2 regions of the Methylobacterium sp. WL103 genome follow, and region 2 is predicted to be linked to the other one. Evidence: riboswitches for the same ligand, from Rfam matches in the RefSeq annotation. Region 2 holds a riboswitch; the other holds the start of a gene.
What was found. A riboswitch is a leader RNA that binds a small molecule or an ion and turns the genes downstream of it on or off. The one in region 2 is predicted to bind thiamine pyrophosphate.
Positions count from the first base shown of each region.

Region 1: linked by a shared signal. The riboswitch ahead of thiC (phosphomethylpyrimidine synthase ThiC) and the one ahead of thiO (glycine oxidase ThiO) in region 2 are both predicted to bind thiamine pyrophosphate.

Region 1 is NZ_VRUX01000036.1:5,955-9,358, reverse strand. It holds gene thiC (phosphomethylpyrimidine synthase ThiC) at 332-2,221, opposite strand; TPP riboswitch at 2,296-2,404, opposite strand; gene FV222_RS04590 (alpha/beta hydrolase) at 2,523-3,359, shown strand.
Region 2 is NZ_VRUX01000058.1:3,154-6,557, reverse strand. It holds gene FV222_RS06340 (thiazole synthase) at 1-370, opposite strand, end outside; gene thiS (sulfur carrier protein ThiS) at 374-586, opposite strand; gene thiO (glycine oxidase ThiO) at 583-1,728, opposite strand; TPP riboswitch at 1,873-2,001, opposite strand; gene FV222_RS06325 (TIGR02281 family clan AA aspartic protease) at 2,215-2,718, shown strand; gene FV222_RS06320 (adenylate/guanylate cyclase domain-containing protein) at 2,721-3,404, opposite strand, start outside.

The DNA of each region.
Region 1 (3,404 bases), on a different contig from region 2:
ATTCTGGACAGCTGCGGGAGACCGGCCGTCGACGCGGATGTCGAGGCGGACTGCGGGATCGAGCGGAGGGCTGGGTGCCGCCCGCGGATCGTTCGCCGCCACCGCCGGGGCGGGGGAGGGCGGCGGAGTGGAGGCTATCGGACTCGGGCCGGATACGCGCATGGCACGCTCCTCATCACATTGCTGATGAGGTCCAGCAAAGGTCCGCCGCGTGAAGGAGACCTTAAGACTTGCGTCCCCTGCACCGTTGCCGTCCGCCAGGTTGAACGGACCGGCAACGATGTCGGAAGACTTTTAACGAACGGTCGAAGCGGACCGTTCGCCCATACTGCTACTCGGCGGCGTCGACGTAGAGCTTGCCGCCCTCGGCCAGGAACTCGCGGGACTTCTCCGCCATCCCGGCCTCGCGCTCGGCGCTCGTCAGGATCGGTGCGGTGTTCAGCACCTCGCCCGCAGCCTCCATCGCCAGCACCTCGGCGCGCAGGTCCTGCGTGATCTTCATCGAGCAGAACTTTGGCCCGCACATCGAGCAGAAATGCGCGACCTTGTGGGCGTCCTTGGGCAGGGTCTCGTCGTGGTAGGCGCGGGCCGTGTCCGGGTCGAGGCCCAGGTTGAACTGGTCCTCCCAGCGGAAGTCGAAGCGCGCCTTCGACAAGGCGTCGTCGCGCAGCTGCGCCGCCGGGTGGCCCTTGGCGAGGTCCGCGGCATGCGCGGCGATCTTGTAGGTGATCACCCCGGTCTTCACGTCGTCGCGGTTCGGCAGGCCGAGGTGCTCCTTCGGCGTGACGTAGCAGAGCATCGCGCAGCCGAACCAGCCGATCATCGCCGCGCCGATGCCGGAGGTGATGTGGTCGTAGCCCGGCGCGATGTCGGTGGTCAGCGGACCGAGGGTGTAGAACGGCGCCTCGCCGCACTCGGCGAGCTGCTTCTCCATGTTGACCTTGACCTTGTGCATCGGCACATGCCCTGGCCCTTCGATCATGGTCTGGCAGCCCTTGTTCCAGGCGATCTTGGTGAGCTCGCCCAGGGTCTCGAGCTCGGCGAACTGCGCCGCGTCGTTGGCGTCGGCGATCGAGCCGGGCCGCAGGCCGTCGCCTAGCGAGAACGAGACGTCGTAGGCGCGGCAGATGTCGCAGATCTCCTCGAAGCGCTCGTAGAGGAACGATTCGCGGTGCCCGGCCAGGCACCAGCGCGCCATGATCGAGCCGCCGCGCGAGACGATGCCGGTGACGCGCCGCGCGGTGAGCGGCACGTGGGCGAGGCGCACGCCCGCGTGAATGGTGAAGTAGTCGATGCCCTGCTCGGCCTGCTCGATGAGCGTGTCCTTGAACACCTCCCAGTCGAGCTTGAGCGGGTCGCCGCCGACCTTCTCCAGCGCCTGGTAGATCGGCACCGTGCCGATCGGGACCGGCGAGTTGCGGATGATCCACGAGCGGATGTTGTGGATGTTGCGGCCGGTCGAGAGGTCCATGACCGTGTCGGCGCCCCAGCGGATCGACCAGACCAGCTTCTCGACCTCTTCCGCCGCCGAGGAGGTCACGGCCGAGTTGCCGATGTTGGCGTTGATCTTCACCAGGAAGTTCCGGCCGATCGCCATCGGCTCCAGCTCGGTGTGGTTGATGTTGGCCGGGATGATCGCCCGGCCGCGCGCGACCTCGTCGCGCACGAATTCGGGGGTGATGAACGGCGGCACCGAGGCGCCGAAGCTCTCGCCGTCGGCGAGCGCGGCATGCGCTCGGTCTAGCATCTGCTCGCGGCAGAGGTTCTCGCGGTGGGCGACGTAGATCATCTCCTCGGTGACGATCCCGGCGCGGGCGAACTCGTACTGGGTCACCATCTGGCCGGGCTCCGCCTTGCGGATGGTCCGCTCGGCGGGGCAGGGGGCCACGAGCTTGTCGGCGGGCACGAACCCGTTGTCCTCGGGCTTGACGACGCGCGGCTGCACGGCGGCGTAGCCGCGCTTGGCGATCCAGGCGTCGCGCACCGGCGGCAGGCCCTTGGCGAGATCGATGCGGGCGTTGGTCTCGGTGTAGGGGCCGGACGGGTCGTAGACCCGCACCGCCGGCTCGTTCGGGTCGGTGAGCACGATCTCGCGGAACGGCACCCGGATGTCCTCCCGGCCGGCCACGCTCGCGTAGACCTTGTGCGAACCGGTGACCGGACCCGTGGTCACGGTCTCGGGGCTACCTTTGACGTCTTTGGACAGGACGGGCGCATTCATCGTCGGATCTCCCGGCATTGGGGCGATGCGGCGCGCCGCGACGGAGATGCGATGAAGCGGCGGGCGCCGGATGAGGCGCCGCAGGTTCCCGTCCCTCCGCCGGTACGAGCCGGATCAGGTTCAAGGGTCAGGACGTCGCGTCCACTCTCAGCCCCCGGTCGTGGGGCCCCCCTCGGAATGGTTCGAATCTCCGCGGGCCGCCGGACTTTGTCAATGCGCCGGCCGGATCAGGCGGAAACGGACGGATGCCGACGTCGTCTCGGATCGGTGTAGGGTCCCGCGGGAAACGCGACGGAGCCCCATGCGAATCCTGCTCGTCCTGGCGGCCGCCGCCCTCGGCCTGTTCGCGTTGATGCTCGGGGCGCTCGGCCTGTTCCAGCGCAGCCTGATCTATCCCGGCGCCTTCATCGCCGGCCCGCGGGCGCGGCTGCCTGTGCCGCCGGGCACGCAAGCCCTGTCCCTGCTCACCGCCGACGACGAGCGCCTGCACGCCCTGTGGCGCGCGCCGCGGCCGGGATGCGGCGTCGTGGTCAGCTTCCACGGCAACGGCTCGCGGCCCGAGCCTGCCGCGGCGCGGTTCTCCGCCCCTCCTTGGTCCACCGCCGGCTGGGGCGTGCTGGCGATCTCTTATCGCGGGTATCCGGGTTCGACCGGCGCGCCGAGCGAGGACGGGCTGATCGCCGACGGGCTCGCGGCGGTGGCCGAAGCCGTACGGCGCGCGCCCGGCGCCCCGATCCTGCTGCACGGCCATTCCCTCGGTGCGGCGGTCGCGGTCGCGGTGGCCGAGCGGGTGCCGCATCTCGGGCTCTACCTGGAGGCGCCCTTCGATTCGCTGCCCGGCATCGTCCGCCTCGCCTTCCCCTACGCGCCGACCTTCCTCCTCCGCGATACCTGGCGCTCCGACGCGCGCATCGCCCGGGCCGGCGGCCCGGTGCTGATCGTCCACGGCACCGAGGACGGCGTCGTCCCGGTGAAGCTCGGGCGCCGGCTTGCGACGGCGGCGGGGGAGGGCGCGCGCTTCGAGTCTGTGGCGGGCGACCACGTCTCGGTGCTCGGTACCCGAGACCGGCTGGCCGAGACGATGTTCGGCGATTCCCTTCGCGCAGCATGCCCGACGCCCGCCGCAGCGACGCCGTGACGCCGCGCCCCGAATTTGCGCCGATCCCATATTCTGGAGGGCGCG
Region 2 (3,404 bases):
GCTCGGTCACGTCCGGGTACAGCGTCTCGCGGTCGCCGATGACCTCGACCTTGATCCAGTTCGTGTCGAGGGCCTCGCGCGCCAGCTCCGCGGTCATGATCGCGTCGCGCGCGGTCTCGCAGCCGGCGGTGTTGGGCAGGAAGCGACGCCCCTTCAGGATCTTGACCGTGTCCGAGCCGTGGCCCTGGAGCGAAACCCGGCGGATCGAGGCGGTGGCGACTTCGGCCCCCGAGGCCGCGACCGCATCGCGCATGATCACCTGCGTCGGATAGCCGGCCGTGCCGATGAACAGGCGCGAACTCAGCGTGACGCCGGCGACGACGAAGGGGTCGTCGGCCTCCGGACGGAGGGGTGTGAGCGTCTCGAGCATCCTCTAGCCTCCCTGCATGGCGCGTACGATCTCGATGCGGTCGCCGTCCGCGATAGGGGTACGCTCCCAATCGCGACGGCGGACGACGCGGCCGTTGACCGCGATGGCGACCCCCTGCGGATCGGGGCTGCCGGTCTCCTCCGCCGCGTGCGCGAACAACGCGGCGAGGTCGGCGGCCTCGATCTCGCGGGCTTGCCCGTTCACCGTCAGCCTCATGCCGAAGCCCTCACGTCCTGGCTTGCGGTAAACCGCGCGAGGGAGAAATCCCGGGCCACCGCCGGCATCGCGCCCGTGGTGACGAGGGCAGCGATCGCGTCGGCGGTCACCGGGGCGAGCAGGTAGCCGTTGCGATGATGGCCGGTGGCGACGACCAGCCCGGGGGCGATCTCGCCCAGGATCGGCGCGTCGTCGTCCGAGGTCGGGCGGAACCCGCTCCACACCGCCTCGACCTCCATCTCCTCGATGCCGGGCAGCACGCGCCGCGCGCCCTCCAGAAGAGCGTAGAGCCCGCCGGCGGTGACGCCGGGGCGGAAGCCGCAATCCTCCACCGTCGCGCCGACGACGATGCGGCCGTCGCCCTTCGGTGCCATGTGGACCTGCTCGGTCCACACCATGTGCGACAGCGTGCCGGTGCGCGCGGTCGTCTTCAGCGCCAACGACTGGCCCTTGAGCGGGCGGACCGGCAGGGCGAGGTTTTGGGGCAGCAGGCCGCCCTCCCCGCTCCAGGCGCCGGCCGCCAGGATCACGGTGTCGGCCTGCAGAACGCCATTGGCGGTGCGGATGCCGGTGACGCGCCCGGATGTCCGTTCGAGGGCGACGACCGGGCTGTTCTCGACGAGCGCCACGCTGGTGCCACGGCAGGCCTGCACGAGCGCCGCCATCACCCGGCTGGGATCGACCTGGTGGTCGAGCGGGCAGAACACGCCGGCGGTGACCGAGGGGCGCAGGGCCGGCTCGCGGCGGCGGACCTCGGTGCCCGCGACCCATTCGGCGGCGACGCCCGAGCGGCGCTGCAGGTCGTAGCGGAAGCGCAGGCGCTCGACCTCGTCGCGGCCGATGGCCAATACCAGCGTCCCGTCCTCGCGGTAATCGATGTCGTGGCCGGCGGCCGCTTGGAGCTCGTCGCGGAACCGGGGCCAGCGCCGCAGCGAATCGAGGGCGAGCGGGAGCAGCGGGTCCGAGCCGGGCTCGTGCTCGGCCGCGGGCGCCAGCATGCCGGTGGCGGCGAGGCTCGCGCCGGACCCGATGGTCTCGCGCTCGACGACCGCGACGGACCGACCGGACTGCGCGATGCGCCAGGCGATCGACAGCCCGATCAGGCCGCCGCCGACGATGGCGACGTCGGCGCGGACGGGCAACGTGACGGACGGGTTCGTGCCGCCGTTCGTCCGGCGAACCCCGATCGGTGATGCTGGGTGACGACCCAAAAGATCCTCCGCGTGGTGTCGCAGAGACCGGGCCTGACGCTTCCTTCGAGAAGCTGGTGCGATCCGTCCACGAGGACGACGCCCACGGTCCAATCCCTACGCCGGTGTGAACCGGATCAGGTTCGAAGGATTTCCGCGCCGCGAGCCCTTGCGAACCTGCCAGCGGTTTCTCAGCCCCTTGCCGGGGATCTCCCTGGAACACCGCAGATGTGGTCCCACTGGCCGGCCCGGTCAACCCCGTCAAAAGGGCGAGCGCGCAGGTTGGTCGCCGTCTGTCGTCGTGATGCCGAGACGGTTCGGAAACCCTGTCGGCACGAAAGGCGGCGGGTTTCCGCCGGGTACGCGCGAGGCGCCACGTATCGTTCACCGGTTCCGTGGTGGTCTCCGCCGGTCCCCCTCGGGGCGCGGAGGTTGGCGTTGCGGACGATCCTGTTGCTCTGCGTAGGGGCCGGCCTCGCCGCAGGCGTGCTCGGCGGGGTCGGCGACCGCCTGACTCACCGCAAGGCCGACGCGCGACCGGCGCCCGCGGCGCCGCCATCCTCCTCGGCACCGAGTGCGATCGCCCTCAATGCGGACCGCAGCGGCCACTTCCTCGCCGACGCCCTGGTGGACGGCCGCTCGCTGCGGATGATGGTCGACACCGGCGCCACCGCGTGCAGCTTCACCGAGGAGGCGGCCGCGCGTCTCGGCCTCGTCCTCACGCCGCGCGACTTCACCCAATCGGTGATGACGGCCAACGGCGTTGTGCGGGTCGCCCCGGTGCGCATCGGCATGATCCGGATCGGGCCGGTCACCGTGCGCGACGTCGAAGCGGTGGTCGTGCCCGGCGGCGGCCTCGGCACGAACCTGCTTGGGATGTCGTTCCTCAAGCGGGTGCGCGACTTCAGCATCGCCGGCGGCACGCTGACGCTGCGGGGCTGAGATCAGCCCTGGCGGCGATGCGGCTTCGGACGCGGCCGGTAGACCATCATCGGCTCGGAAAAGCCGTCGAGGACATGCTCGCCGAGCGGCACCGGATCGCCCCACAGGAAGTCGACGAAGGGCTTCGACATCAGCAGCGGCTCGCCCAGCGTCTTGTTGAGCCGGGCGATGCGGCTCGCCATGTTCACGTCGCGGCCGATGACGGTGAAATCGAGCCGCGTGCCCGAGCCGACGTTGCCGTAGGCGGCCTCGCCGTGGTGGAGCGCGATGCCGGCCATCATCGGCACCGCGAACTGGTGAAGGGTGTTGGCCTCCTCCAGCGCTTGGAGTGCGCCCTGCGCCGCCGTCAGCGCACCCTTGGCGGCGCCGCCGAGGTCGTCGCCCGGCTCGCGGAAGATCGCGAGCAGGCCGTCGCCAAGGTACTTCAGCACCTCGCCGCCCTCGCGTTCGATCGGCGGGACCAGGCAGTCGAAGAAGATGTTGAGCAGGTCCACCGCCTCTTCCGGCGTCATGTCCGCCGAGATGCGGGTGTAGTCGCGCATGTCGGCGAACAGGATCGCCGAGCGGATGCGCTTCACCTGGCCGCGACGGATGTCCCCCGACAGGATCGCCCGGTGCGGCTCGTCGCCGACGTAGATGCGCAGCACCGTGTCGAGCTGCTTGGTGACGAGGCGCATCTCCATCAC